One region of the Rhizobium binae genome, then DNA from elsewhere that is predicted to be linked to it. Evidence: predicted binding sites of a transcription regulator. Region 1 holds the regulator's gene; each other region holds the start of a gene.
The links. Region 1 encodes PhoB, which activates phosphate uptake and scavenging genes when phosphate is short. Its sites were predicted from a motif close to TGTCATNNANCTGTCAT; they were not measured.
Positions count from the first base shown of each region.

Region 2: a site for PhoB is predicted at 6,048-6,064, ahead of J2J99_RS16470 (DUF1045 domain-containing protein). Genes of this name have one in related genera too.
Region 3: a site for PhoB is predicted at 4,648-4,664, ahead of ppk2 (polyphosphate kinase 2). Genes of this name have one in related genera too.

Region 1 is NZ_CP071604.1:556,706-566,524, forward strand. Features, by position in the region: gene pstA (phosphate ABC transporter permease PstA) at 1-1,261, shown strand, start outside; gene pstB (phosphate ABC transporter ATP-binding protein PstB) at 1,277-2,092, shown strand; gene phoU (phosphate signaling complex protein PhoU) at 2,137-2,850, shown strand; gene phoB (phosphate regulon transcriptional regulator PhoB) at 2,986-3,669, shown strand; gene J2J99_RS02725 (hypothetical protein) at 3,767-4,024, opposite strand; gene J2J99_RS02730 (GcrA family cell cycle regulator) at 4,198-4,731, opposite strand; gene J2J99_RS02735 (aspartate aminotransferase family protein) at 5,157-6,356, shown strand; gene argF (ornithine carbamoyltransferase) at 6,393-7,307, shown strand; gene J2J99_RS02745 (Hsp33 family molecular chaperone) at 7,395-8,387, shown strand; gene apaG (Co2+/Mg2+ efflux protein ApaG) at 8,765-9,157, opposite strand; gene J2J99_RS02755 (O-succinylhomoserine sulfhydrylase) at 9,370-9,819, opposite strand, start outside.
Region 2 is NZ_CP071604.1:3,345,760-3,355,578, reverse strand. Features, by position in the region: gene J2J99_RS16490 (hypothetical protein) at 47-355, opposite strand; gene J2J99_RS16485 (response regulator) at 698-4,093, shown strand; gene mnmC2 (tRNA (5-methylaminomethyl-2-thiouridine)(34)-methyltransferase MnmC2) at 4,120-4,848, opposite strand; gene J2J99_RS16475 (NAD(P)/FAD-dependent oxidoreductase) at 4,847-6,025, shown strand; gene J2J99_RS16470 (DUF1045 domain-containing protein) at 6,141-6,848, shown strand; gene puuE (allantoinase PuuE) at 6,962-7,885, shown strand; gene uraD (2-oxo-4-hydroxy-4-carboxy-5-ureidoimidazoline decarboxylase) at 7,885-8,385, shown strand; gene J2J99_RS16455 (HepT-like ribonuclease domain-containing protein) at 8,382-8,744, shown strand; gene J2J99_RS16450 (ureidoglycolate lyase) at 8,750-9,250, shown strand; gene uraH (hydroxyisourate hydrolase) at 9,247-9,603, shown strand; gene J2J99_RS16440 (metallophosphoesterase family protein) at 9,604-9,819, shown strand, end outside.
Region 3 is NZ_CP071606.1:470,213-480,031, forward strand. Features, by position in the region: gene J2J99_RS26775 (carbohydrate ABC transporter permease) at 1-886, shown strand, start outside; gene J2J99_RS26780 (carbohydrate ABC transporter permease) at 886-1,770, shown strand; gene J2J99_RS26785 (ABC transporter ATP-binding protein) at 1,778-2,860, shown strand; gene J2J99_RS26790 (GMC oxidoreductase) at 2,945-4,597, shown strand; gene ppk2 (polyphosphate kinase 2) at 4,706-5,620, shown strand; gene J2J99_RS26800 (aldo/keto reductase family oxidoreductase) at 5,739-6,614, opposite strand; gene J2J99_RS26805 (LysR family transcriptional regulator) at 6,712-7,623, shown strand; gene J2J99_RS26810 (universal stress protein) at 7,745-8,182, shown strand; gene J2J99_RS26815 (hypothetical protein) at 8,346-8,882, shown strand; gene J2J99_RS34770 (molybdopterin-dependent oxidoreductase) at 8,927-9,364, opposite strand; gene J2J99_RS26825 (hypothetical protein) at 9,434-9,628, opposite strand; gene rpsU (30S ribosomal protein S21) at 9,652-9,819, opposite strand, start outside.

The DNA of each region.
Region 1 (9,819 bases):
TATCGGCATCAAGCGCCGCTACGCCGCCGAGCGCCGGTTCCAGGCCTATGGCATCGCCGCCATTTCCTTCGGCCTTGTCTTCCTTTTCATCCTGCTGTGGACGGTGATCGGCAAAGGCTATACCGCCTTTCAGCAGACCGCGATCACCCTGCCGATCGAATTCACCGAGAAGACGATCGACCCCAGCAACAAGCGGGCGGCCGACCCTTCGGTGCTGATCGCGGCCAATTACCCGGTTCTCCTGCGCGACGCGATCGTCAAGCAGCTGGATATCAACGCCTCGAGCAAGCCTGACGTGCGCGATGCATCCGCCATGCTCTCCAAGAGCGCGCCGATCCAGCTGCGCGACATGGTCGTCGCCGATCCCTCGCTCATCGGCAAGACGGTCAATGTCTCGCTGCTCGCCGACGCCAATATCGACAGTGCCAACAAGGGCCAGATCGATCTCTCCGTCGACGAGAAGAACCGCAAGGTCAATGACAAGCAGCTGACTTGGATGAACCAGCTGAAGGCGAACGGCGCTCTCCACAAGCAGTTCAACACCGGCCTCTTCGTCAACGGCAACTCCAGCCGTCCGGAGGCTGCCGGCCTCGGCGTCGCCCTCATCGGCTCGCTCTACCTGATGCTGATCGTGCTGGCGCTGTCCCTGCCCATCGGGGTTGCCGCCTCGATCTACCTCGAGGAGTTCGCGCCGAAGAACAAGCTGACGGACCTGATCGAGGTCAACATCAACAACCTCGCCGCCGTGCCCTCCATCGTCTACGGTCTGCTCGGCCTTTCCGTCTTCATCAACTTCGTAGGCCTGCCGCGCTCGGCCTCGCTGGTTGGCGGCCTGGTGCTGGCGCTGATGACCTTGCCGACGATCATCATCGCCACGCGCGCGGCCCTGCGCGCCGTGCCGCCCTCGATCCGCGCCGCAGCCTTGGGTCTCGGCGCCTCGAAGATGCAGATGGTGTTCCACCATGTCCTGCCGCTTGCCATGCCCGGCATCCTCACCGGCACGATCATCGGCCTGGCGCACGCGCTCGGCGAAACCGCGCCGCTGCTCCTGATCGGCATGGTCGCCTTCGTCGCCAACGTGCCGGCGACACCGCTCGATCCCTCGACGGCCCTGCCGGTGCAGGTCTATATGTGGGCGAACGAGGCCGAACGTGCCTTCGTGGAACGTACTTCGGGTGCCATCATCGTCCTGCTTCTGTTCCTGATCATCATGAACATGGGCGCCATTCTCTTGCGTCGTCGCTTCGAGCGCCGCTGGTAAACGGAGTTAAACATCATGAACATGTTGACGGAAGCTGCAGTTGAAAAGGCGCTGGATCAGAAGATGAGCAACGTCCCGTATAAAATGATCGGACAGGATGTCTCGGTTTACTACGGCGAAAAGCGGGCGCTTTTCGATGTGAACCTGAACATCCGCGAAAACACCGTAACCGCGCTGATCGGCCCTTCGGGCTGCGGCAAGTCGACCTTCCTGCGAAGCCTCAACCGCATGAACGACACGATCGAGGGCTGCCGCGTCACCGGCAAGATCACCCTCGACGGCGACGATATCTATGATCCTGACATTGACGTCGTCGAACTGCGCGCCCGCGTCGGCATGGTCTTCCAGAAGCCGAACCCGTTCCCGAAGTCGATCTATGAAAACGTCTCCTACGGCCCGCGCATCCATGGACTGGCCAAATCGAAGGCCGATCTCGACCAGATCGTCGAGACCAGCCTGCAGCGCGCCGGCCTCTGGAACGAGGTCAAGGATCGCGTCCATGAATCCGGCACCGGCCTCTCCGGCGGTCAGCAACAGCGCCTGTGCATTGCCCGCGCCGTCGCCGTCAGCCCTGAGGTCATCCTGATGGACGAGCCCTGCTCGGCGCTCGACCCGATCGCCACCGCCAAGGTCGAGGAGTTGATCCACGAGCTGCGCGAGAACTACACGATCGTCATCGTCACCCACTCCATGCAGCAGGCGGCGCGCGTGTCGCAGCGCACCGCCATGTTCCACCTCGGCAACCTCGTCGAGGAGAACGACACCGACAAGATGTTCACCAATCCGGACGATCCGCGCACCCAGGACTACATCATGGGTCGCTTCGGCTGATTGCGGTTATCCGAAGCCTTCCCGTTATTCGAGGACAAAGCCCCATGGCATCGACACATATTTATTCTGCCTATGATGATGATCTGAAGTTCCTGTCCAGGCGGATTTCCGAGATGGGCGGCCTGGCCGAGCAGATGGTCGCCGAATCCGTCCGGGCGCTGGTCAACGGTGATACCGCGCTGGCGCAGAAGGTCATTTCCGACGATGTGATCCTCGATCACACCGAGCGCGAGATCGGCGACAAGGCGATCGTCACCATCGCCCGCCGCCAGCCGATGGCCTCGGACCTGCGCGAAATCATGGGTTCGATCCGCATCGCCGCCGATCTCGAACGCGTCGGCGACCTCGGCAAGAACACCGCCAAGCGCGTCATCGCCGTGCAGAGCACCGGCGTTCCCCGCAAGCTCGCCCGCGGTCTCGAGCACCTGTCCGAGCTGGCGCTTGTCCAGCTCAAGGAAGTGCTCGACGTCTATACGACGCGCGCCGCCGACAAGGCGAATGCCATCCGCGAACGCGACAACGAGATCGACGCGATGTACACGTCGCTGTTCCGCGAACTCCTGACCTATATGATGGAAGATCCGCGCAACATCACGAGCTGCACGCATCTTCTGTTCTGCGCCAAGAACATCGAGCGCATCGGCGACCACGCGACCAATATCGCCGAAACGATCTACTACATGGCGACCGGCGCCCAGCCGGAAGGCGACCGTCCGAAGGACGACAGCGCCAACACCGTCGGTGCCGCCACGGAATAACCGTGCCGAACCAGCCCATTGCGTGCGCGCCCGTCCGGGCGCGCAAAGCGGTCGCAGCCAATTTCTGATTTTGCGCGGGATCCCTTGCTTAAATCATTCCCGGTTTAAGGATCGTGCGCGAGGAGACGGACACGCATGATCCCGAGAGTTGCAGTTGTTGAAGACGAAGAGGCCCTCAGCGTGCTTCTCCGCTATAATCTCGAAGCGGAAGGCTTCGAGGTCGATACCATCCTGCGCGGCGACGAGGCCGAGATCAGGCTTCAGGAGCGCACGCCCGATCTCCTGATCCTCGATTGGATGCTGCCCGGCGTCTCCGGCATCGAGCTCTGCCGGCGCCTGCGCATGCGGCCGGAAACCGAGCGGCTGCCGATCATCATGCTGACGGCGCGCGGCGAGGAGAGCGAGCGGGTCCGCGGGCTGTCCACCGGCGCCGACGATTACGTCGTCAAGCCGTTCTCGACCCCCGAACTCGTCGCCCGCGTCAAGGCCATGCTGCGCCGTGCCCGCCCGGAGGTGCTGTCCTCGGTGCTGAAATGCGGCGATATAGAGCTCGACCGCGAAACCCATCGCGTCCATCGCAAGAGCCGCGAAGTTCGCCTCGGCCCGACCGAATTCCGCCTCTTGGAATTCCTGATGTCGTCGCCGGGCCGCGTCTTCTCCCGCTCGCAGCTGCTCGACGGCGTCTGGGGCCACGACATCTATGTCGACGAACGCACCGTTGACGTCCATGTCGGCCGCCTGCGCAAGGCCTTGAACTTCTCCAACATGCAGGACGTCATCCGCACCGTCCGCGGCGCCGGCTATTCGATGGAAGCCTGAGGCTGAGGGAGTGTGGGGTTGGCGTTCCGCCGGTGCAGCCTTTCCCAGGCCTTCATCGCACCGGCGCGGCGTATGAGCGGGCACCAGCTCACCTCTGTCATCCAGGCACCACCTCTCCTCCGTCATCCCAGGGCTTGACCCTGGGATCCATGCGGCTGGCGCTGCGGGAGGAGCGATGGCATTCAACTGCAGGGAAATTATCGAAGCCGGGTGCCTGGTTGTGGATCCCAGGGTCAAGCCCTGGGATGACGGAGTGTGGGTTGGCGTTCTCGCCAAACGCACCGCTGACGTAGCTTGTGAAGCGGCGCTTCTGCCGTAACTTCATCGCGCCGGCGAGGCTTATGCGTCTAGGCACCACCTCTCCTCTGTCATCCCAGGGGCCTGACCCTCGGATCCATGCGAAGAGCACGAGAGAAGCCGCAGCCCGAATTCGCACAGCGTCGAGGAAAAACCTACAGCTTCCCACTCCAACCAATAAAAAACGGGCCACTCGGCCCGTCTTCTGCATTCTGACGATGGCGTGGCCGCTCAGCTGACCCGCGCCGCCGCCCGGCGGCGTTCGTTGATCGGCTGGTAGGCGAGCTTCTGATGATAGCTGCAATAGGGCGAATTGTCAGGAGATTCACAGCCGCAGAAGTGGAAATCGTCCTTGAGCGGATCGCCGACCGGCCATTTGCAGGTGCGTTCGGTCAGTTCGGTCAGGCCGAGGCGGCGGGAAATCGGAACGACCACGTTGCCGGCCGGCACATATTCCATGTCCTCGACCGCATCGACCTCGATCTCCTCCTTCAGCATCGTTGCGCCCTGCTGGCGGGTCACGGTGCGGGTGGTGATCCGCGAGGCGTAGCTCGGCGCGCGCGGCGTCGATGTCTGGCGCTTCGGCGTGCGCGCCGCCGTCGCCGTGCCGCCGGCCTTGGCACGGCCCGGCAGGCTCAGCCGGTGCACCTTGCCGATAACGGCGTTTCGGCTCACGCCGCCAAGCTGTGCCGCGATCTGGCTGGCGCTCAGCCCTTCGGACCACAGCTTCTTGAGTTTCTCGACCCGCTCGTCTGTCCAGTTCATGCCCTGTCTCCACCTTCTGCGTTGGTGATGGCAGAATCCCTCACCGTTGTCCCGGAAGCCTCCGAAACAGGAAACGCCTGATCAATTTTGGTGACTAGTTCCGCCGCATGCAGTCTAGTAATTGAACTTTAACCTAGTGTGAGCCTGACTCCGTGACAAGAGTCGCGGGAATCCGGATGAATCGAATTCGGAGTTTTCCCCAACTTGCTGCCTGTGCGTGTCATTTCTGCAATAATGCCTGTTGAAGGCCGGAAATGCCGCTGTACAAGCTTGCTGCATGCGCTAAGGGCGCAGTTTTGTTGACATTGCAGCGCGAAGAGGAAATAGTGCTGGTCGCCGCCGCAAGGCGGCATTTTTGATTTTTCGGGCCTGGTTTTCTTAGCCGGAGTCCGGTGATTGACAACGCTGATCGGGAGACCCGCGCCATGGCAGAAGCCGCGCCGCTTTATGACACCTATTCTCGTGCCCCGTTGCGGTTCGAGCGAGGCGAGGGCGTGTGGCTGATCACCGAAAGCGGCGAGCGTTATCTCGATTTCGGCGCCGGCGTCGCCGTCACGTCGGTCGGCCACGGCAATCCGCATGTGGTCGCCGCCCTGAAGGAGCAGGCCGACAAGGTCTGGCACCTCTCCAACATCTATGAGATCCCCGGCCAGGAGCGCCTGGCCAAACGCCTGACGGACGCCACTTTCGCCGACAAGGTGTTCTTCACCAATTCCGGTGCCGAGGCTCTCGAATGCGCGATCAAGACGGCGCGCCGCTATCAGTTTTCCAAGGGCCATCCCGAGCGCTTCCACATCATCACGTTTGAAGGCGCCTTCCATGGGCGCACGCTTGCGACGATCGCCGCCGGCGGCCAGGAGAAATATCTCGAAGGCTTCGGCCCCAAGGCGCCGGGTTTCGATCAGGTGCCGTTCGGCGATATCGAAGCGGTCCGCGCCGCGGTCACCGATGCGACGGCGGCAATTCTCATCGAGCCGGTGCAGGGCGAGGGCGGCGTACGTCCCGCCACCCCCGAATTCATGAAGGCGCTGCGCCAGATCTGCGACGAGAACGGCCTGCTGCTGATCCTCGACGAGGTCCAGACCGGCGTCGGCCGCACCGGCAAACTCTTCGCTCATGAATGGTCGGGCATCACGCCCGACATCATGGCTGTCGCCAAGGGCATCGGCGGCGGTTTCCCGCTCGGCGCCTGCCTTGCCACCGCGGAGGCCGCCTCCGGCATGAAAGCCGGCACCCATGGTTCGACCTATGGCGGCAATCCGCTGGCCATGGCCGTCGGCAGCGCCGTGCTCGATGTCATTCTCGCCGACGGCTTCCTCCAGCAGGTGCGCGATGTCGCGTTGGTCTTCCGCCAGGGGCTCGCCTCGCTGAAGGACCGTTATCCCGATGTGATCGAAGAAATCAGAGGCGAGGGCCTGCTGCTCGGCGTCAAGGCGGCCGTTCCCTCGACCGAACTGCTGCAGGCGATCCGCGCCGCGCATCTCCTCGGCGTGCCGGCCGGCGACAACGTCATCCGCCTGCTTCCGCCGCTGGTCGTCACCGCCGAAGAAGCCCGCGAGGGTCTCGCCCGCCTCGAACGCGCCGCCGAGAGCATCCGCGCCGCCAAGGTCAAGAAAACGGCTTGAAGGATTGGCGCCTGCGGGCGCACGACAGGTAAGAACATGGCTCCTAAACATTTTCTCGATCTCTCGGCGGTCACATCTGCCGACCTCAGAACCATCATGAACGACGCGTTGGCCCGCAAGCAGGCCTTCAAGGCCGGCCAGGGCGACAAGCCGCTCGCCGGCAAGATGCTGGCGATGATCTTCGAAAAGCCGTCGACGCGCACCCGCGTCTCCTTCGACGTCGGCATGCGCCAGCTTGGCGGCGAAACGCTGTTTCTATCAGGCACCGAAATGCAGCTCGGCCGCGCCGAGACGATCGGCGACACTGCCAAGGTGCTGTCGCGATATGTCGATGCGATCATGATCCGCACCACCGAGCATTCGAGGCTCCTGGAGCTTGCCGAACATGCGACCGTACCCGTGATCAATGCGCTGACGGATGATACCCATCCCTGCCAGATCATGGCCGACATCATGACCTTCGAAGAGCATCGCGGCCCGATCAAGGGCAAGACCATCGCCTGGACCGGTGACGGCAACAATGTGCTGCATTCGCTGGTCGAAGGTGCTGCGCGTTTCGGCTATCGCATGAACATGGCCGTACCCCTTGGTTCGGAGCCCAAGGATCACTATCTGAACTGGGCCCGCAATGAGGGCGCCGAAATCATGCTCTGCCATGATGCCGACCGTGCGGTCGAAGGCGTCGATTGCGTGGTGACCGATACCTGGGTCTCCATGAATCAGGAGCATCGGGCCCGGGGACACAACGTCTTTCAGCCTTATCAGGTCAATGCGGCCTTGATGGCCAAGGCCGGCAGCGATGCATTGTTCATGCATTGCCTGCCTGCTCATCGCGGCGAGGAAGTGACGGATGAGGTGATTGACGGCCCGCAATCCGTTGTCTTCGACGAAGCGGAAAACCGTCTTCACGCGCAGAAGTCGATTCTTGCTTGGTGCCTGGGCGCGATCTGAACCATAATCGGACGCCGCGCGTCAAAACCCGCGGCCGCGCGAGCGAAGGGCACCCTTGCTCATCGCTTGAAAACTAGGAGTAAAGCCATGGCAGAAGCTGCAGCCGCCCTCGGCCAGTTCGATTTCGCCGGCGATGACCATGTCGTCCCTTTCCAGGTGGAGGGTCTGGATGTGCGCGGCCGCGCCGTCCAGCTCGGCCCGATGCTCGATGCGATCCTCGAGCGCCATCATTATCCCACCCCCGTCGCCCGGCTGCTCGCCGAAGTCGTCGTGCTGACGGTGCTGCTCGGCACCTCGCTGAAATTCGACGGCAAGTTTACGGTGCAGACCAAGGGCGATGGCCCGGTCGATCTTCTCGTCGCCGATTTCTCGACGCCGGAAAATGTCCGCGCCTATGCCCGTTTTGATCAGGCACTGCTTGCCAAGGCGGTGGAAGCCGGTGAAACCGAGCCGGAACAGCTGCTCGGTAAGGGGGTGCTCGCCTTCACCATCGACCAGGGCAAGTTCACGCAGCCCTATCAGGGCATTGTCGCGCTTGACGGAACCTCGCTCGAGGAGATTGCCGGCGTCTATTTCCGCCAGTCGGAGCAGATCCCGACGCGCGTGCGCCTGGCCGCGGCCGAGCTCTTCGATCGCGACGATGCCGGCAAGCCCCGCCATCGCTGGCGGGCTGGCGGCCTCGTCGCCCAGTTTCTGCCGGAGGCGCCCGAACGCATGCGCCACCCGGATCTCCACGGCGGCGACGGCGACAATGGCGAGCGCCCGCATGGCGAGGACGACGCCTGGGTCGAAGCCCGCTCGCTGGTCGAGACCATCGATGCCGACGAGCTGACCGACCCGCTTGTCGGCACCGAACGGCTGTTGTTCCGGCTGTTCCACGAGCGCGGTGTGCGCGTCTACGAACCGCGCGCCGTCTTCGACCGTTGCAGCTGTTCGCGCGAAAAGATCAAGGGCGTGCTGAAGGGCTTTTCGGCCGAAGAGATCGAGGAAAGCCAGGAAAACGGCGAAATCGCAGTCACCTGCGAATTCTGCTCGACCACCTACCGCTTCGAGCCGACCGAACTTCAGCCGGCCGAATAGGCCCGGTTGGCGCTGAGGATCCATGGCCGCGGGTACTGCGTCCCAATTGGTACTCAGGGGCGATCCGACCGCAGCCGAACACAGGCACGCGGAGTGCTTGCGGCATGGATACTCGGGTCAAGCCCGAGTATGACGGAGAGTGGCGGGCGCGATCGGCAGGAAGCGAGACGTCTGGGGGGAACTCCAGCAAAACGGGCGAGGGGTTTTGCACGGGATTGGGCAATCAAAGACGGCAGTTCCAACAAAACCGCTGTGCGCTTGCGCTACTTGCGAGATAAGCTACCCACCCTCCGTCGCCCTCGGGCTTGACCCGAGGACCCACGCGGCAAGCACGGCAATCCTGTTCGCCCCGACGAAGCGACCGCGAACCTGTGCGCTCAATTGAGCACGCGCAGCAGCCCCGGTGAATCCAGTGAGAAGGCGGGGATGTCGACGTCGAACAGTTCGCCTTCGTCCGTTTCCATCTGGTAATGGCCGAACATCAGCCCGGAAGGCGTGTCGAGCGGGCAGCCGGAGGAATATTCGTAGGTATCGCCGGGGCTGAGCCGGGGCTGTTCGCCGACGACGCCTGGGCCGGTCACCTCGTCCACGACGCCGTTCTGGTCGGTGATGTTCCAGTAGCGGTTGACAAGGCGAACGGCGACGCCGGAATTGTTGCTGATGACAATCCGGTAACCCCAGACGTAGCGATCGTCTTCCGGATCGGATTGCTCCTCCAGATAGAATGGTTCGACGACGACTTCGATATCTCTTGTGAGGGCGCGATACATGCCTTGCACCTTAGTCAAGATATGTTACCCGTATCTTATAAGAAGACCCCATCCGTCAAGAAACGGAACGTTGATCGGCGATGAAACAGCCGTGATCGCATGGTTTTCGATCGTTAAGCCTAATTGTCAATACTAATTTTACTTAGGCGCACCGGCGCCGATCCCGCGGCCGGTACGGCCGAACCCGGAGGCTCGGCCGCCGATGCTGTCGATCAGGCCGAAACCTTGGCAAGCGCCTTGGCGAAATCCTCGATCAGATCTTCCGTATCTTCGATGCCGGCCGAAAGGCGAACGGTGCCCGGCGAGATGCCGAGTTCGGCGCGCGCCTCGTCCGTCAGGTTCTTGTGCGTCGTCGTCGCCGGATGGGTGATCAGGCTCTTGCTGTCGCCGAGATTGTTGGAGATATTGACGATATCAAGCGCATTCTGCAGCGCGAAGGCCGCTTCCTTGCCGCCCTTCAGTTCGAAGCAGACGAGGGTCGAGCCGCCCGTCATCTGCTTGGCGATGATATCGGCCTGCGGATGGTCCTTGCGGCCGGGATAGATCACCTTGGCAACCTTGCCCTGATCGGCGAGGAAATCGGCGATCTTCGCGGCATTCTGCGTCTGCTGACGCACGCGCAGCGGCAGCGTCTCGATGCCCTTCAGGAGCGTCCAGGCGTT
Region 2 (9,819 bases), 1.7 Mb from region 1:
TGGACCGGCGCCGCCGGGAGGTCAAGCGGCGCCGGATGCCGAAGCTCTATTCAGGGCATACTTTGACGCGATAGGGCTCGCCCCAGCGATCGTGCCGCCATTCGATATGGCAATAGTGCGGCCGGTAATAGGTCCCATAGACGGGATAAGGGCGATAGACGGGGTAGGCCGGATAAACGGGGTAGGCGGGGCGGGCGGCCTCCGACAACAGAGCGCCGCCGACGACGCCGGCGGCAAGGCCGCCCCAGAAGGCATCGCGTGGATGGGCATCGGCAGTGGTGGCAGTGGCGAGGGAGGCGCCGGCAAGGGTCAGCGCGATCAGGCCCGTCGCCATGGTCTTATGAAGAACGGACATGCTATTTTCCTTGATTTGGATTGGCTTCCATAAAGCCATGCTCAGACTCCCCCCGGAACGCGGCGGCGCGATGGCAACGCAAGCGCTTGCCGCATTAAATTTTCGTCATGATTTGAAGGGATCCCGAGTGAACGAGGCGCTGATTGAGACTTGTCGATGCGTCACAGATGATTGAGTCCTTTCAATCCCCGGCGAGCTCGGACTGCCGATCGAAGTTATTTCAGATCATCAAGCCGGCGTGCAAAATTTCACTGCGCAAATTTATGGTTAAAACCTTATTAAAAGCCTTGGCGTTATAGTCTTTGTCGTTGATATTTCATTCATTGCGGGAGCGACAATTTTTTGAAATCAGCCGGGGACATATTGGAGTTGGCTTGCCGCCGGATCGCCGATCTGGACACCCCAGCCTATGTCAAGAACAGCGAGCTGCGCTATGTCGCAGTCAACGAGGCCTATGCCAAGTTCCTCGGCCGAGAGATTTCCGACTTCATCGGCAGGCGCAGCCGCGAACTGTTCGACCGGCCCGAAGAAGAGGATCGCGAGGACAAGGAGCGCCGCGCGCTGGTGTTCGGCACCGAGGAAAACGCCATCTGTTTCGATGCCGAGGGTCTTGGCCACGAGCGCATTCATGTCGAAAGCTTCTCGCCGTCGCCGGAGCGGGTCTATGTGCTCGGGATCTTTGAAGCCCGCGAGCGTCGCGTCGTTGCCGGCAGGGAGGCCGCAGACAGCTCTCAGGCTGTAAACGATTCCGGAATTGCCGCCGATCTCGCCCAGGTGCGCGACGCGCTGGAAAATCTCGGTCACCCGATCGGCATCTTTGCACCGGACGGACGCCCGCTGGTCGTCAACGCAGCCTATCGCAACGGCGCGACGACTGTGGCCGCCGGCGATTGGGCCTGGGGTGAAAGCGTCAGCGAACTCGACGCGCTGCGCACCGTGCTGGAGGATCTGCCGGTTGCCGTCTTCGTACGCGACGACAAGCATCGCCTGATCTATGCCAACAAATATTACGAGACCTTCAGTGGCCGAGCCCGCGCCGAGTATCTGGGAATGACCGAACACGAGATGTTCGGGCCGGAAGCTGCTGAGCCGATCTACCAGGAAAACCTGCTGGCGCTCAGAGATGGCATCTCGGTGGAGCTCGAGAGCGAGATGCCGAGCACAGGCGGCCACGTCTATCCCGTCATCTCGCGCGTCAACCGCGTCGTCACGGTGGATGGGCGAACCTATGTCGTCGGCTCCTTTTCCGACATCTCGCCGCTCAAGGAGCGCGAGAAGGCGCTGATCGACTCGCGCAAGCAGGAAGAAGTGCTTCATCGGGATATCGAGAGCATCCTGCGTTCGCTGCCGATCGGCGTGCTGATCCTCGATAACGACCACCGGATCATCTACGTCAACGAAGAATTCTACAGCATCTGGGAGCTGCCGCGCGAGGATCGTTTCGACGGGCGCCCGTTCATCGATGTCATCCGCCGCAACCATGAGCTTGGCCGCTATGACGGGACGCGAACCCCGGAAGAGCTCTATGCCTTTCGCAAGCACTTGTTCGAAGCGGACGAGCCGGAGCCGATCGAGGTCGGCTGGACCGGTGGAAAATCGGTTATCTTCGACAGCCGCCGCATCTCCAACGACCGGATCCTGCTGACCTATGCCGATATTTCGGCGGTGCGCGAGCGGGAAAAGGAAATTCACGAGACCCGCGCCGCGCTGGAGCGGGTCGGTGAAATGATGCGCGATGCCACGCACGCCATGTCGCAGGGACTTGCCATCGTTCAGGACGGCATCATCAAGATGTCCAACGAGGCGATGGCCGATATCCTGCAGATCCCGCCGCATTATATCGAGGCCGGACAAGGCTGGCTCGACATGTTCGAGTTCTGCGCGGCGCGCGGCGATTTCCATGATGCGGCGGACGAGATCCTGCAGGAGTGGCGCGCCAGTATCGCGGCGAGGCAGCCGATATCCACCGTCTTCCATGTCGGCGGCGAGCGCTGGGTGAATATGGACGCGACGGTCAGCACGGGACAGCATTGGGTGGCGCTGTTTACCGATGTCACCGAGCTCAAGAGCCGCGAGGAGGAATTGCGTGAGCTGCTGTCGCGCGCCGAAGCGGCCGACCGCGCCAAGTCCGAATTCCTCGCCAATATGAGCCATGAGATCCGCACGCCGATGAACGGCGTGCTCGGCATGGCGGAGCTGCTGGCGAAGACCAATCTCGACACGCGCCAGAAAACCTTCATCGATATTATCGTCAAATCGGGCAACGCGCTGCTGACGATCATCAACGATATTCTCGACTTCTCGAAGATCGATGCCGGGCAGATGAAGCTGCGCAAAGCGGCTTTCGATATCACTGAAGCGGTGGAGGATGTGGCGACCCTTCTCTCCTCGCATGCCGCCGAGAAGAACATCGAGCTTCTGGTGCGGGCCGCACCCGACCTGCCCGCCGCCGTGATCGGCGATGCCGGCCGTTTCCGCCAGATCGTCACCAATCTCGTCGGCAACGCGGTCAAGTTCACCGAGCGTGGCCATGTCTTCGTCGATGTCGGCTTCGAGACCGGCGCCGGCGGTGAGATCATGGCGAGCGTCCGTATCGAGGATACGGGTATCGGTATCCCTGAGGAAAAGCTGGAGTCGGTGTTCGACAAGTTCTCGCAGGTCGATGCTTCCTCGACCCGGCGGCATGAGGGAACAGGCCTCGGACTGGCGATCACGGCCGGGCTCGTCGACCTCTTCGGCGGATATATGAAAGTCGAGAGCCAATGGGGCAAGGGCTCGGTCTTCACCGTCAATCTGCCCTTTGCAGTGGCGGCTGCCCGCCTGGAGCCGAAGCCGCTGCCGATCAACGTGCAGGGCGCGCGCATGCTCGTCGTCGATGACAATGAGGTGAACAGGCGCATCCTCACCGAGCAGCTTTCGCTCTGGGGCTTCGACGGCGTAGCCGCCGAGGGCGGCGGCACCGGCCTTGCGATCCTGGAAGCGGCGGCCGATCTCGGCGTCACCGTCGATGCCGTCATACTCGACTATCACATGCCCGACATGAACGGCGCCGATGTCGCCCGCCGGCTGCGCGCCGATCCCCGCTTCGTCGAGCTGCCGATCATCTTCCTGACCTCAATGGACATCTCGGGCACGGAAAAGGAGTTCGCGGCGCTGAACGGCCAGGCGCATCTGATGAAGCCGGCGCGCGCCAACGTGCTGCGCAACACCGTTGTCGAGGTGGTTCGCGCCCGGCGCGTGAAGCAGGCTTCGCGGGCCGAAATCACCCGCCTGCAGACCGAAACGGCCATGCTGGCGCCGGCCCCTGTGCCAGCACCGCAGAAGCGGGCGGCTGAATTCGTCGACGTGCTTGTCGCCGAAGACAACGAGGTCAACCAGATCGTCTTCACCCATATCCTGCAGTCGACGGGGCTTTCCTTCCTTGTTGTCAATAACGGGCAGCAGGCTGTTTCCGCCTGGGAGAGCCACACGCCACGCATCATCATGATGGATGTCTCGATGCCCGTCATGAACGGCCATGAGGCGACCCGGATGATCCGCGAACGGGAAAAGGGGCAGGGCCATCGGGTGCCGATCATTGGCGTCACCGCCCATGCGCTGGAAAGCGACCGGGAGCTCTGCCTCGACGCCGGCATGGACGACTATATGTCGAAGCCGATCAGCCCCGAGCTACTGGAAGAGAAGATCCGGCAATGGCTCGGCAAGGACGACCGGCAGGCGGAACGTACGAGCTACTGATCTCCAGCGACGAATGCCGATAAGCTTTAGCCGGCAGGCGCCTTGACGCCGCAGAGCATCTCGCGCTTGCCGGCGAAACCCTTGCGGCGTTCCACGGCAAAGCCTGCCGCTATGAGATTGCGGCGTACGAAGCCGGCCGCGGCATAGGTGGCGAAGGTGCCGCCGGCGGCGGTCCTTTTGTTGACCTCACGCATCAGTTCTTCCGACCACATGTCGCCGTTGCGCGACGGGGCGAAGCCATCGAGATACCAGGCGTCGAAGCCGGGTTTTGCCGCGGTGACGCCGTCAAGCGCCCGGCCGCAGACGACGCTGAGCCGCGTCTGGTCGTCGAGGTCGAGCGAGACGATGCCATCTGGCGTTTGCGGCCAGGCCACTGTCAGCGCTTCGCGCTCGGCATCGATCTCTGGCCAGTGCGAGAGCGCCCGGCCGATGTCTTCGCCGCGCATCGGGTGGAGTTCGAAGGAGATGAAATGCAGCTGCTGGCCGGCGGCGCGGTGCTGCTTCCATCGCCGCCAGGTCTCGGCGAAGTTCAGGCCGGTGCCGAAGCCGAGTTCGCCGATGACGAACGTCTGCCGCCCGCTCCAACGCTCGGGCAGGCCGTTGCCGGCGAGGAAGACGTGACCGCATTCCAGCCGGCCATCGGTCTGACAATAAAAATGATCGCCAAAGGCTGTGGAATAAGGCATATCGCCGTCGCGCCATTCGAGCGGCTGCGACGCGCCCGCGCCAATCTGATCAGGGTTCACGTCTGTCATGGGAAAAGCCGATAGTCCTCAGCCGGTCTCAGGTCAATCATCCTGCGAATTGCTGATCGTCGGCGGCGGCATCATGGGTCTTTGGGCGGCCGTCCATGCCGAGCGTCGCGGCATCGGCACGGTCATTGCCGACGCCGGCAGATTGGGTGGATGCGCGAGCGGCGGCCTGCTCGGCGCGCTGATGCCGCATATGCCGGACCGGTGGTCCGAGAAGAAGCAGTTCCAGTTCGATTCGCTGGTGTCGCTCGAAGCCGAGATCGCTGCGCTGGAAGCAGAGACCGGGCTCTTGGCCGGCTACCGCCGCTCGGGACGATTGATCCCGCTGCCGAAGCCGCATCTTAACAAGATAGCACAGGGCCATTCCGAGGACGCCGAGCGCCATTGGCGGGCCGGCGCACACCGCTTTCATTGGCATGTGCTCGACAGTCCGCCGGTTAGCGGCTGGGTCGAGGACTCTGCGGGCGAGAGCGGCTTCGTGCACGATACGCTTGCCGCGCGCGTCGCACCCCGCATGCTGATCGCGGCGCTCGTCGCTTTCCTGCGGCGGGCAAAACATGTGCGCATCGTCGAACATGCAACGGTTGCCTCTCTCGATCCCGATCGCGGCACGGCTGCGATCGGCGGCGAAAGCGTGGTTTTCGATCACTGCATGCTGGCTGCCGGCCACCAGTCTTTCCCGTTGCTCGATGCGCTGACACCAGGGCTGAAACAGCCGCTCGGCCAGCCGGTCAAGGGACAGGCGGCGCTGCTGAAAGCCGATATCGACCCGGCCTTGCCGACGATCTTCCTCGACGGGCTCTACATTGTCGCGCATGAGGGCGGATATGCGGCGATCGGCAGCACCAGCGAGAACCGTTTCGATGACCCCGCCTCGACCGACGCTCAGCTCGACGGGCTGATCGAGATGGCGCGCGGCATTGCGCCAGCGCTTCGCAACGCGCCGGTTGTCGAACGCTGGGCCGGGCTTCGGCCGAAGGCGATCGATCGCGATCCGATGATCGGCCGTCATCCCGGCCATCCGCGGCTCGTCGCATTGACCGGCGGATTCAAGGTCAGCTTCGGCTTGGCGCACCGGCTGGCGGAAGCGGCGGTTTGCATCGCAGGCGATACAGATTGCGAATTATTGCTACCGGAAAGCTTTGCGATTTCAAGCCATATCGCTGTGGCTTCACGTTAAACGTGAATTCGATACAGCTTCGTTTCGTTATTCTGTCATGCAAATCACCTATCTGCTTGCGCATCGATAGCACCGGAGATCATCGGCGCTCCCTATCCTTGATGGAGGAAATTGCATGCGCTATGCCATTTGCTTCACGCCTCCGGCGAGCGATCCGCTGTCGCTTGTGGCCGCCAATTGGCTTGGACGAAACGTATTTTCGGGCGATATGCTTGAGCCTCCGGCCGTCCGCGGCCTCGGCATTCACGAGATCGCCTTCCATACCGCCGTGCCGCGGCGCTATGGTTTCCACGGCGTTCTAAAGGCGCCTTTCCATCTGTCGGGCGATATGTCCGAATCGCAACTCCTGCGCGATCTCATGCGTTTTGCCGGGACACTCGCTCCGTTCCAGATTTCACGTCTCGAAATAGCCCGGCTCGGCAGCTTCTATAGCCTGATGCCGAGCGCTCCTTGTGAGCAGATCGAGTATCTCGCTTCGGCAATCGTCCAGGAGTTCGATCGCTACCGCGCGCCGCTCAGCGAGGCCGACATAGAGCGCAGCGACCCGGATGGATTGTCGGCGGCCCAATTCGCCAATCTGCATCGTTGGGGCAATCCTTATGTCATGGACGAGTTCCGCTTCCATATGCCGGTGACAGGCTCCATCAACGCGATCGACATGCCCCGTATTGAATCGGCGCTGCGGACGATCTTCGCGCCCGTCCTCAAGGAGCCGGTGATGGTTTCGAACGTCGCTTTGATGATCGAAGAGGGCACCGGTGGTCCCTTCCGCGTCCACTCGCTGCATCCCATGGGTAAGGTCAGCGCGCGCAGGATCGCTTGACCACGCGTCAAGCTAAGTAATTGTGTAGAGGCGATAAATTCAGCCGCGCAGTTTCCGTCTCGACATTCCGGCTGCGGATGATACCGTTCCCCGTCTTTTCAGAAGGTGATTTGATGGTATCCGAGACTTATCCGCGCAATCTCGTCGGCTACGGGCGTAAGACGCCCGATCCGAAATGGCCGGGCGCGGCACGCGTTGCCGTGCAATTCGTCATCAATTACGAGGAGGGTGGCGAAAGCTCGATCCTCGACGGCGATCCCGGGTCCGAAAACCTGCTGTCGGAGATCGTCGGCGCAGCCGCCTGGCCGGGGCAGCGCAATCTCAACATGGAATCGATCTACGAATATGGCTCGCGCGCCGGCTTCTGGCGGCTCTGGCGGATGTTCACCAATCTCAAGGTGCAGGCGACCGTCTACGGCGTGACGCTGGCGATGGCCCGAAACCCCGAGGCCGTCGCGGCGATGAAGGAGGCGGGCTGGGAGATTGCCAGCCATGGCTACCGCTGGCTCGAATACAAGGATTTCCCCGAGGATCTCGAGCGCAAGCATATTCTCGAAGCCGTGCGCCTGCACACCGAACTGACCGGCGAGCGGCCCTACGGCATGTATCAGGGCAAGCCCTCCGACAATACACTGCGGCTGGTGCAGGAGGAGGGCGGTTTCCTCTATTCTTCCGATTCCTATGCCGACGACCTGCCTTACTGGGTGAAGGGCGTCGACGGGAAGCCCTTCCTGATCATTCCCTATACGCTCGAAACCAACGACATGCGGTTTGCCACGCCGCAGGGCTTCAATGCCGGCGATCAGTTCTTCACCTATCTGAAGGATGCTTTCGACACGCTTTACGAGGAAGGCAAGGCGGGCAGCCCTAAGATGATGTCGGTCGGCCTGCATTGCCGTCTCGTCGGGCGTCCAGGCCGGGCGGCGGCGCTCAAACGCTTCATCGAATATGTGCTGAAGCACGACAAGGTCTGGATTCCGCGTCGCATCGAGATTGCCGAACATTGGCACAAGCACCATCAGCCGGACGCGCTCTGATGCTGTCGCGCGACGATTTCGTTTCCCGGTTCGGCGGCGTCTTCGAACATTCACCGTTCATCGCCGAGCGTGCCTATGACAACGGCAGCGTGATGGGGCCGCTGACGGCATCGGGCGTGCATGCTGCGCTTGCCGCCGTCTTCCGCGCGGCAAGCAGGCAAGAGCGTCTTGGCGTGCTCCGCGCCCATCCGGATCTCGCCGGGCGCCTGGCGATAGCAGGAGAATTGACCGAGGACAGCCGCAAGGAGCAGTCGGGTGCTGGTCTCGACCGGTTGAGCCCCGCCGAGCATGCCCGCTTCAGCGAACTCAATGCGGCCTATGTCGAAAAATTCGGCTTTCCGTTCATCATCGCCGTCAAAGGGCTCGGCAAGGACGACATCCTTTCGGCCTTCGAGATCCGGATCGGCAATGGGCCGGATGAAGAATTCGCGACCGCAACGGCGCAGGTCGAACGGATCGCACTGCTGCGCCTGACATCGATGTTGCCGGAGGGTGAATGAGCGAGCCGCGTGCTATCGAATACCTCGATGAAATGCAGAAGGCGGCGGCCGAAGCGCTGTATTTTGTCGGCGGTATGGATGAGGCGGCCTTCGCCGAGGATAATCTCACTTTCAAGGCGGTTGCCTTCTGCCATTTCACCATCGGCGCGGCGGCATCCCGATTGCTCGTGACCCATCCGGAATTTGCCACCGAGCATCCGACTTTGCCGTGGACGAAAATCTGCGGCACGGGCAACCGGATCCTCGAAGACGTCTTCACCCTCGATCCCTCCGTGATCTGGGAGGCAACCTATCGCACGCTGCCGGAACTTCTTGTCGAGATCGATGCCATTCGTCACTGGCATGCAGAAGGCGAGTGAAGCCGTTGCCCGAATTTCTCGATATCCGTCCATTGACCAGATCGGCCTTCGCCCCTTTCGGCGAGGTGATCGAAGCCGATCCAGCTTCGCTGCGGCTGATCAATGGCGGCACGACCGAACGCTTTCACGCACTGGCGGCAGCCGAGGCGGCGGGTGAGGGCGCGCGCGTCATCATCAATCTCTTTCGCGGCCAGCCGCGCAGCTTCCCCTATAATGTCGATATGATGGAGCGTCATCCTTTCGGCAGTCAGAGCTTCTCGCCGGTTTCCGGCCGGCCCTTCCTCGTCGTCGTCTCCGAGGACGAGGACGGGCGTCCCGGCCGGCCGCAGGTGTTTCTGGCGCGCGGGGACCAGGGGGTGAATTACCGCCGCAACGTCTGGCATCATCCGCTGATGGCGCTTGGCCAAGCCTCCGATTTCCTGGTCGTCGATCGCGACGGACCGGGCAACAATCTGGAGGAATTCTTCTTCGAAACCCCCTTTGTCATCAAAGAGCCAGCCCCATGACCGGACTGACCACGCATGTTCTCGACACCGCCCTCGGCAAGCCGGCAGCAGGCCTCAGGATCGATCTTTTCCAGCTCGAGGGCGAGATCCGTAGGCATCTGAAGACAGTCGAGACCAATGCCGACGGCCGGGTCGACGGCGGCCCGATCCTCGCCGGGGAAAGTTTTCGCGTGGGAACCTATGAACTGGTTTTCCACGCCGGCGATTATCTCAGAGCCTGCGGCACGCCGCTGCCGCATCCGGCTTTCCTCGATCTAGTACCGATCCGTTTCGGCATTGCCGACGTGACGGCGCATTACCATGTGCCGCTGCTGATCTCACCCTATGGTTACTCCACCTATCGGGGTAGCTAGATGAGATTTGCCGCGATCGCCGATATACACGGCAACCATCTTGCGCTCGAGGCGGTGCTGGCCGACATTCGCACCCGAGGCGTCGAGGAGATCGTCAATCTCGGCGATATCTTTAGCGGGCCGCTGGAGGCCGGCCGGACGGCGGACCTGCTGATGCCGCTCGGCCTGACTTCGGTGCGCGGCAATCACGACCGCTATCTGATCGAGCAGGATCCG
Region 3 (9,819 bases), on a different replicon from region 1:
GTCGTTCAAACGCAAGCCTAATCTTTCCGCCACCATCGCCCTGCTGCCGACATGGTTCGTCGCGGTCGCGGTCTTCATCGGCACCATGGCGTGGTCGGTCCGCCTGTCTTTCACCAATTCCACGCTCTTTCCCTCCTCGACCTATGTCGGCTTGGCGCAATATTCGAAGCTCTTCTCTTCGGCCAAATGGCTCGCATCGCTGCAGAACGTACTGATCTTCGGCGTCCTCTACGTCGCAGGCTGCCTGCTGCTCGGCTTCCTGCTCGCCGCCGCCCTCGACCGCAAGATCCGCTTCGAAAGCGCCTTCAGGACCATCTTCCTCTATCCCTACGCCATGTCCTTCGTCGTGACCGGGCTGATCTGGCAATGGATGCTCAATCCGACGCTCGGTATCCAGGCGAGTATGCGCTCGCTCGGCTGGGATAGTTTCGTCCTCGACTGGGTGGTCAATCGCGACATGGCGATCTACGCGCTGGTCCTCGCCGGCGTCTGGCAGGGTGCCGGGTTCGTCATGGTCATCGCGCTTGCCGGCATGCGCGGCATCGAGGCCGACCAATGGAAGGCGGCGCGCATCGACGGCATTCCCGTCTGGCGGATCTATGTCTCGATCATCCTGCCTCAGCTCGGGCCGGCGCTGGCGGCGGCCGGGATGCTGCTCGCCATGGGCGTGATCAAGACCTACGACATCGTCGTCGCCATGACGAATGGCGGTCCCGGCAATGCGACAGAAGTGCCGGCAAAATTCATCATGGACAATCTGTTCGGCCGCCAGAACCTCGGCCTTGCCACGGCAGGAGCGACCGTGCTCGTCCTCGGGGTCATCCTCGCGGTCGCCCCCTTTCGCTATGCGATGCACATGCGCAACAGGGCGAAGGGGGCCGCGTGATGGCCGCTCTTCATCCGAACGGCCCGAAGCCGGCACGGCTCACCGCGGGGCGCATCGGCCTCTACGCCTTCCTGGTCGTCGCCGCGCTATTCTTCCTCCTGCCGCTCTACACCATGGTCGTCACCTCGCTGAAATCGATGGACGAGATCCGGCTTGGGCAGATCTTCGCGCTGCCGTCCACGCTCGATTTCTCCGCCTGGGCGACCGCCTGGTCTGGCGCCTGCATGGGAACCGTCTGTGTCGGCATTCGCAGCGGCTTCTGGAATTCGGTGGCGATCACCCTTCCCGCGGTTGCGCTCTCGGTCTTCATCGGCGCCGTCAACGGCTATGCGCTGTCGCTCTGGCGACCGCGCGGGGCCAACCTGCTCTTCGGTCTGCTGATGGCCGGCGGTCTCATCCCCTATCAGATATTCCTCTATCCGATGGTCCGCGCGATGGCGAATATCGAGCTCTACAATTCGCTTGCCGGCATCATTCTCGTGCATGTCATCTTCGGCCTGCCGCTGGTGACGCTGCTCTTCCGCAACTATTTCGTCAGCGTGCCGGAAGAGCTCTGCAAGGCGGCGCGTGTCGATGGCGCCGGTTTCTGGCGCATCTTTTTCGAGATCATGCTGCCGATCGCCGTGGCGATGGTGGTCGTGGTTTCGATGCTGCAGTTCACCGGCATCTGGAACGACTTCCTGCTCGGCCTCGTCTTCGCCGGGCGCGACAACCTGCCGATGACCGTGCAGCTCAACAATATCGTCAACACCACGATGGGCGAGCGGACCTACAACGTCAACATGGCGGCGACGATCCTGACCGCCATCGTTCCGCTTGCCATCTATTTCCTGTCCGGCCGCTGGTTCGTGCGCGGCATCGCGGCCGGCGCCGTCAAGGGGTAACGCTTCCATGCAATCCGCCGTCTCCGTCAAGGATCTGAAGATCGCCTATGGCCACCATACGGTGATCGAAAAAATGTCGATCGATATTGCCCCGCAGGAGTTCCTGGTGCTGCTCGGACCTTCCGGCTGCGGCAAGTCCACGCTGCTGAATGCCATTGCCGGGCTGCAGGACATCGTTGCCGGCGAGATCTGGATCTCAGGCAAGAACGTCAGCTGGGAGGAGCCGAAAGACCGCGGCATCGGCATGGTCTTTCAGTCCTACGCGCTCTACCCGCGCATGTCGGTTCGCAAGAACCTCTCTTTTGGCCTTCGCGTCGCCGGTCTGCCGAAGGCCGAGATCGAGGCCCGTGTCACTCGCACGGCCGCTCTCCTTCACCTCGACACACTGCTCGACAGGCGCCCGGCCGAACTTTCCGGCGGTCAGCGCCAGCGTGTCGCCATCGGCCGGGCGCTGGTGCGCGAAGTCGATGTCTTCCTCTTCGACGAACCGCTGTCGAACCTCGACGCCAAGCTGCGCAACGAATTGCGCGTCGAGATCAAGAAGCTGCATCAGCGCCTCGGCAACACCATGATCTATGTGACTCATGATCAGGTCGAGGCCCTGACCCTTGCCGACCGCATCGCCATCATGCGCGACGGCGTCATCCAGCAGCTCGCCTCGCCGGCCGAGATCTATCGCCGGCCGGCCAACCTCTTCGTTGCCGGTTTCATCGGCGCGCCGGCGATGAACTTCGTCGAAGGTCGGATCGAGCGCGGCGACAGCGCGCCGGTCTTCCGGAGCAAGGGGCTTGCCGTCGATCTCTCCGGTTATTCCTTTCAAGCAAATGCGGCGGAAGGAGCGGCAACACTCGGCTTTCGCCCTGAGCATCTCGTGCTCGACGGGACGGCAGGCAGCCTGCCCACCATTCCCGGCCGCGTTTCCGTCGTCGAGCCGATGGGATCCGATGCTGTCGTCTGGTTCGACTGGGCCGATCAAAGCCTCTCGCTCAGGCTGATGGGCGACGTGGCCCTGCAGCCGGGCGACGCCGTGGCTCCCGGGCTCGATATTGCCAGGGCGTCGCTCTTCGGTGCCGATGGATCGCGGCTGTGATGCGCCGCCCCTTTGTTTTCTCGCAATCGCCGGCGCGCTGCGCGCCGTTTTGAGCAATCGCTCCAGGACAGGATTTGGAAAGACATGCCTGAGGTCATCTACGATGCGCTGGTGATCGGCTCCGGCGCGGCGGGTTCCTTCGCGGTCAGAGAACTGACGGCTCAGGGGCTGTCGGTGCTGCTGCTCGAAGCCGGTCCCGCCGTCGGGCCGGGGGATTTCGACCCCGCGCGCAAGAAGGCGCCCGCCAGCAGCATCAATATCTGGGAGCGTGCCCGCGCCACGATCAAGGGCCAGCCGATCCAGGCGCGCGCGGCCTTCTTTACCGAGCGCTTCAGCCACTTCTTCGTCAATGACCGCAAGAACCCCTATACGACGCCGAAGGGTGAGCCTTTCCTGTGGATTCGCGGCCGCCAGGGCGGCGGGCGTTTGCACAGTTTCGGCCGCGTTCTGCTGCGCTGGACCGACGACGATTTCAAGATTAGGTCGCGCTCGGGAAAAGGCGTGGACTGGCCGGTCTCCTATGATGAGCTCACGCCGTTCTACGACGAGGTGGAGACTTATCTCGGGCTCTACGGCAACAAGGACGATGCGCCGACCCTTCCGGACGGCATCTATGCCAAACCGGCAAGCCTGACGCCCGCCGAACAGATCTTCAAAAAGGCGGTTGAAAGCCGTTGGCCGGAGAGGCGCGTCGTTTCCTGGCGCTATATCGCGCCGGATGCCGACCGCATGCCGCGGCCGCTCCGGGAAGCCAAGGCCACCGGCCGGCTGACGGTCCGCTACGACGCCGTCGTTCGCCGCATCACCATCGATCAGAAAACCGGCCGCGCCACCGGCGCGGAGATCATCGACCGCAATACGGGAGAAGTATCGACGCCCCGGGCGGCGACGGTAGTTCTTTCCGCATCGCCGATCGAGAGCGTGCGGCTGCTTTTGAATTCAGCTTCGCCAAGACATCCTCACGGGCTCGGCAACAGCTCGGGCGTCCTCGGCCGCTATTTCATGGACCAGCTTCCCTGCCTCGCCTTCGGGTCCTTTTCGAAGGCCAAGGGCTGGGCGCCAGACGAATCCGCTCCGGCCGACCCGTTCTACAACCCGTCGGGCGGGATCTTCATCCCCCGCTTCGGCGAGGGCGATGCCGCCCGCGGCGATTTCGACTACCAGGGCAGCGTCGGCCGGGCGCCGGTCTCTGGCGACACCGATGCGCGTCTCGCCTTCTTCGGCTTCGGCCGCATGCTGCCCTATGCCAACAATCGCATCACCCTCGATGTCAGGCGCAAGGACGCCTGGAACATTCCCGTGCCGCATATCCGCTGCATCATGCAGGCGGATGAGCAGGCGCTGCTCCGCCGACAGGAGGAGACGCTGATTGCGATGATCCGGGAAGTCGGCGGCGAACTCGAATTCATCGGCTCGCCCACCGGCCTCAAGGAGATGGGCAAGGGCGCCTTCCCCGATGCCGACGCCTTCAGCCGCTTCATGTTCCGCACATGGTTCCGCAAGACCATGTGCATTGGCGCGGCAATTCATGAAACCGGCGGTGCCCGCATGGGTGAAAGCCCGGAAGCATCGGTGCTCAACCCTTATAACCAGGTCTGGGATGCGCCGAACCTGGTCGTCACCGACGCCAGCGCTTTTCCCGGCAGCGGCATCGCCGGCACGACGCTCACCGTCATGGCCCTGACGATCCGCGCCTGCCGAAACCTGGTCGACCGGTACCGGGCCGGGCAACTTTAAGGCCCGCTTGGAACGAGAGGCGCGAGTAACCGTTCAGCCCGATCAGTGGTCGTCATATAACCTTCGCACTGACATGCTCCTGTCAACAAAAGCAGGAAGGAAAAAGCCATGTCGCAGTCACATCAGGATCAGCTCAACCGGATAAAGGCCGAGATCGCCGACAGCTTCGATGAGGAGCTGGAAATGCAGATGGAGGAGGATCGGCTGGACGATCTGGTAGCCGAGGGAATGTCGGAACCGGCCGAGCAGACGCTCGAACGTAAGATCTACTTCCGCGAACTCTTCCGGCTGCAGCACGAGCTCGTGCGGCTGCAGGATTGGGTCCAGCACAAAAAGCTGAAGGTGGTAGTGCTTTTCGAGGGCCGGGATTCGGCCGGCAAGGGCGGGGCGATCAAGCGCGTGACCCAAAGGCTCAACCCGCGCGTCTGCCGAACCGTGGCACTGCCCGCTCCGACCGAACGGGAACGCCATCAATGGTATTTCCAGCGTTATGTTCCGCATCTTCCCACCGCCGGCGAGATCGTGCTCTTCGACCGCAGCTGGTACAACCGCGCCGGCGTCGAGCGCGTGATGGGGTTCTGCACCGCTGACGAACTCGAGGAGTTCTTCCGCTCGGTGCCCGAATTCGAACGGATGCTCGTCCGTTCCGGCATCGTGCTGATCAAATACTGGTTCTCGATCACCGACGAGGAACAGGAATTCCGCTTCAAGATGCGCATCCACGATCCGCTGAAGCAGTGGAAGCTTTCGCCAATGGACATGGAAAGCCGTGTACACTGGGAGGAATATACCAAGGCCAAGGAAGAAATGCTGGCGCGCACACACACCAAGGAAGCGCCCTGGTGGGTGGTGCAGGCCGTCGACAAGAAACGGGCGCGGCTGAACTGCATCGCCCATCTTCTCGAGCAGATTCCTTATGAGGATGTGCCGAAGCCGGAGATTCAGCTGCCGGATCGTATCCGTCACGCCGATTACAACAGAGCGCCCGTTCCGCCGGATATGTATGTGCCGGAGCGCTATTGAGCGCTATTGAAGGCATGGCGGACGGGTCGGCTGGCGCCACATCGATAATGCGCAGTCCGCCGGCTACGCCGCGCGCGGCGTGGCGTAGCGGCAGACCGTCTGCGGCTATCACATGCCGTCAGGCAGCGATATCGGCCATCCGGTTCAATTCCTCGATGGCCTCATCGGGCAGCACGAGGCGGGCGGCGGCGAGGTTTTCCCTGAGATGGCCGACGGAGGAAGTACCGGGGATCAGCAGAATATTCGGCGCGCGATGCAGCAGCCAGGCGAGCGCCACCTGCATCGGCGTAGCGTCGAGGCGTGCGGCGACATCGGAGAGCGTCGAAGACTGCAGCGGCGTGAATCCGCCAAGCGGGAAGAACGGCACATAGGCGGTGCCCTCATGGTCCAGATCGTCGATGAGCGGATCGTCGGCGCGAAGTGCCAGGTTATACTGGTTTTGCACGCAGACGATGTCGGTGATCCCGCGGCCTTCAGCGACCTGGCGCGAGGTGGCGTTGCTCAAGCCGACGTGGCGGACGAGACCCTGCCGCTGGAGATCGGCAAGCACCGTCAGAGGTGCTTCTATCGACCCTTCGGCCGGGCCATACACGTCGAACATGATCCTGAGGTTGACGACATCGAGCACGTCAAGGCCGAGGTTACGAAGATTGTCGTGCACTGCCTGCGTCAGCTCATCGCGCGAGAAAGCCGGAATCCACGAGCCGTCCGTGCCGCGTCTGGCGCCGATCTTGGTGACGATGACGAGATCATCGCGATAGGGTCGGAGGGCTTCACGGATGATCTGATTGGTGACGTGCGGACCGTAGAAATCGCTGGTGTCGATGTGATTGACACCGCCTGCGACCGCCTCGCGCAGCACCGCAAGCGCGGCGCCATGATCCCTGGGCGGGCCGAACACGCCGGGCCCGGCCAGTTGCATGGCGCCATAGCCAACTCGCTTGACGTTGCAGTCGCCGAGATTGAAGCTGCCGGCGTGGTCGATAATGGACATGATCTCACTCCTTTCAAGAGATGAAGCCAAGACTACGCCGTGGCGGAGCGTGTGATAATCCGGTACAATCCGTACAGGCCGTGCGGAGTGGCGAACAGTGAAAGCAGATTTGAGTGATCTCAATGCCTTTGTCGCCGTGGCGCGAGCCGGCGGTTTTCGCGAGGCGGCGCGGGCCAGCGGCGGCAGTGCCTCCTTCCTGAGCGAGGCGGTGCGGCGCCTTGAGGCTGAGCTCGGGGTCAGACTGCTCAATCGGACAACGCGCAGTGTCGTTCCGACCGAGGCGGGCAAAGGCCTGCTGGAACGGCTTGGCCCCGCGTTGACGGAGGTGGAAGCTGCGCTCGATGTGGTCAACCGATTTCGCGACAGTCCGGCTGGTTCTCTGCGGCTTAATGTGCCGGTCAGCGCGGCGCGCCTGGTGCTGCCAGCCATCGTCCCGCCATTCCTCGCCGCCTATCCCGATATTCGCCTCGAGATCGTCGCCGAAGAGAACTTCGTCGACGTGCTCGCTGCCGGATGCGATGCCGGCATCCGTTATGACGAGCGGCTGGAGCAGGATATGATCGCGATTCCGATCGGGCCGCGCCAGCAGCGCTTTGCCACTGCCGCGTCCCCCTCCTATCTCGACCGTCGTGGCCGGCCGCAACATCCGAGCGAACTGCTCGACCATGCCTGCCTGTTGGGCCGTTTTGACAGCGGTGCGCTGACGACGCCCTGGGAATATGAGCGGGACGGCGAAGTGGTGCGGGTCGAACCATCAGGACCATTGATCGTCAAAGTCGGCGGGGCGACCGATCTGTCTGTCGACGCCGCCATCGCGGGCACGGGCGTGATCAGCATATTCGAAGACTGGCTGCGCCCGCATTTCGACAGCGGCGTTCTCGAGCCCATTCTCGAACCCTGGTGGCAGCGCTTTTCCGGGCCGTTTCTCTATTATCCCGGGCGGCGACTGGTGCCCGCACCGCTCCGCGCCTTCATCGATTTCGTCAAGGCGTCAGCTAACCCGGCTTGAACGAAATTGCCCGGAGCTTAAAGCGCGTCGGGATCCTTCAGATCCGTTCCATGCGCTTTGACCCAAATCAATGAGAAACCGGATCTAAGCCTGAAAATACTTTAGATCAATGGAGGCATCGATGTACAAGCATTTGCTCATCCCCACAGATGGATCGGCCTTATCGACAGCCGCTCTCGAGAAGTCGATACGTTTTGCGAGCGAGATTGGAGCGAAAGCAACCGTTTTGACGGTCACGCAGCCGTTTAAAGTGCTTTCGCTGACGCCCGACCAGCTCGAGTTCTCACACGAAGAATATGATCGTTATGCTGGGCAGGTGGCTGATGAAATCCTCGAGCAAGCTCGGAACGTCGCCGCGCAAGCAGAAGTCGTCTGCTATGCAACCCGTGAAATCGACATCGATCCTTCCGTATCTATCGTCAGAAAGGCAGCGGAAAGTAATTGTGATCTGATCGCGATGGGGTCCCATGGACGAGAAGGTTTCAAGGCGTTCATGCTCGGTAGCGTGACGATGAAAGTCCTTGCGAACTCCCGCGTTCCTGTCCTCGTCTATCGCTGAATGCTCATCCATCCCGAAATCTGTTACGGCAGGCAAGCAGCCATGCGGACGACGAGGCTCATTTTAAGAAGCAGGACAACTGCTGAAGTATAATTTCAAACGCCGACATTGAGGCATGGCTTATCGGACCGGCGGTGGCCTGGTGTCTGCGCTGAGGCGTAGAATGGAAGGTGAAAGCTACACCATTATTGTGAAAGTCGATTGTGCAGCCCGCCTGTTCAACTCCCTTGATCCTACGCCTTTCCGCGAACGAGACTTGGACCCCGACGCTGAGCGATTCATTGTCGAATGGGCGCAAGAGGCGCCGGGCAGTGTTCAACTGAAGATCGTGGTTCAGATGCCCAGCCAGGAGGCGGCGGGCGAGTCGGTGGCGGCGATCTGTCAGGCAATACAACATAATTTTGCGGTACGTGTTGCTCACGCAAGTCGAGAACTGCGCGAACTCTTGCGGGAGGGTCGACGTGAACTTGTTGTTGGCCTTCCGATCTTGGCGTTGAGCATCGCCGCCAGTCCGCTGATCATCCACGCAGTTGGATCCGATACGCTCGGAAGAGTCCTAAGTGAAAGCCTTCTTATTTTCGGCTGGGTTGCCAACTGGCGCCCGCTTGAGATCTTCCTTTACGATTGGTGGTCCATCGCCCTTCGGCGCAGATTATATCAGCGGCTGGCCAAAGCGGACGTGAGCGTCGTTGCAGCATGAGACTGAAGGTTCTTCTCAAAGCATGAAGAGGGGGCGCAAATTGCTCATGCATAAGCGATACCAGACGCGGCGATCGTTTCCGTCTTTTCAGCTGTTAACTTTACAGCGAGGGGAACATCTCTGGGAGGGCCGCCTCCTGGGTGGTGAAGCGTTCGACGAGTGGAAAGAGCGAGCGCGGAAGACGCCTTCACCTCGATCTGGCGCATCACCCGGTCCAGCCTCACGGGAAAACCGTTCCAGTGCGGCAAGGCCTCGCCGTTCATTTCGTGGGCGACGAGCGAGTCCTCATCGCTCGCCTTCCAGGCCGGCATGCTCCTCTGAAAATCAGGGGTCTTGTCGTAGATGGACCCATCGGCGCCGTTGAAAGCGACCTCGATGGCGGCGTCGGAGATGACCCGCCTTCGAAGGCTTTGAACGGCAGGGCGGGTATCGCTTCGAGGACGGAGCGTTGCAGATCCAGGGGAGCGACATCCGAGGAATATCGCAACCCCTCCGGAAAGCGGTCGTCGGCCGCACCGAAGAGATCCTCCTGCGCCGTCACCATTCGTTTCTCAATGCACGCTTGGAGTTTCCATGACCATTGCGAAGTCTTCTGCGACCAGTTCACTGACGGCTATGAGGATTTCCTCCCGCGAAAAGCCCGATGTCAGCGCACGCTGGATCAGGTCCTGCAGATCCGGCTCGACCACATCACGGCAATCCTCGAGGCGTTCTTCTGAAACGGCAAGACTATTCAATTCGTCCATTGTCTATCCTTTCGGGAAAGCTATTAACGCGCTGCCGTCTGCTTGCGCCCGGTCAGCAGCCCTTCGCGCTGCATCTTCTTGCGTGCCGCCTTGCGTTGCCGGCTGATCGCCTGGGCTTTTTCTCTGACGCGGCGTTCGGACGGCTTCTCATAGGCACGCCGTTCCTTCATTTCGCGGAACAGCCCTTCGCG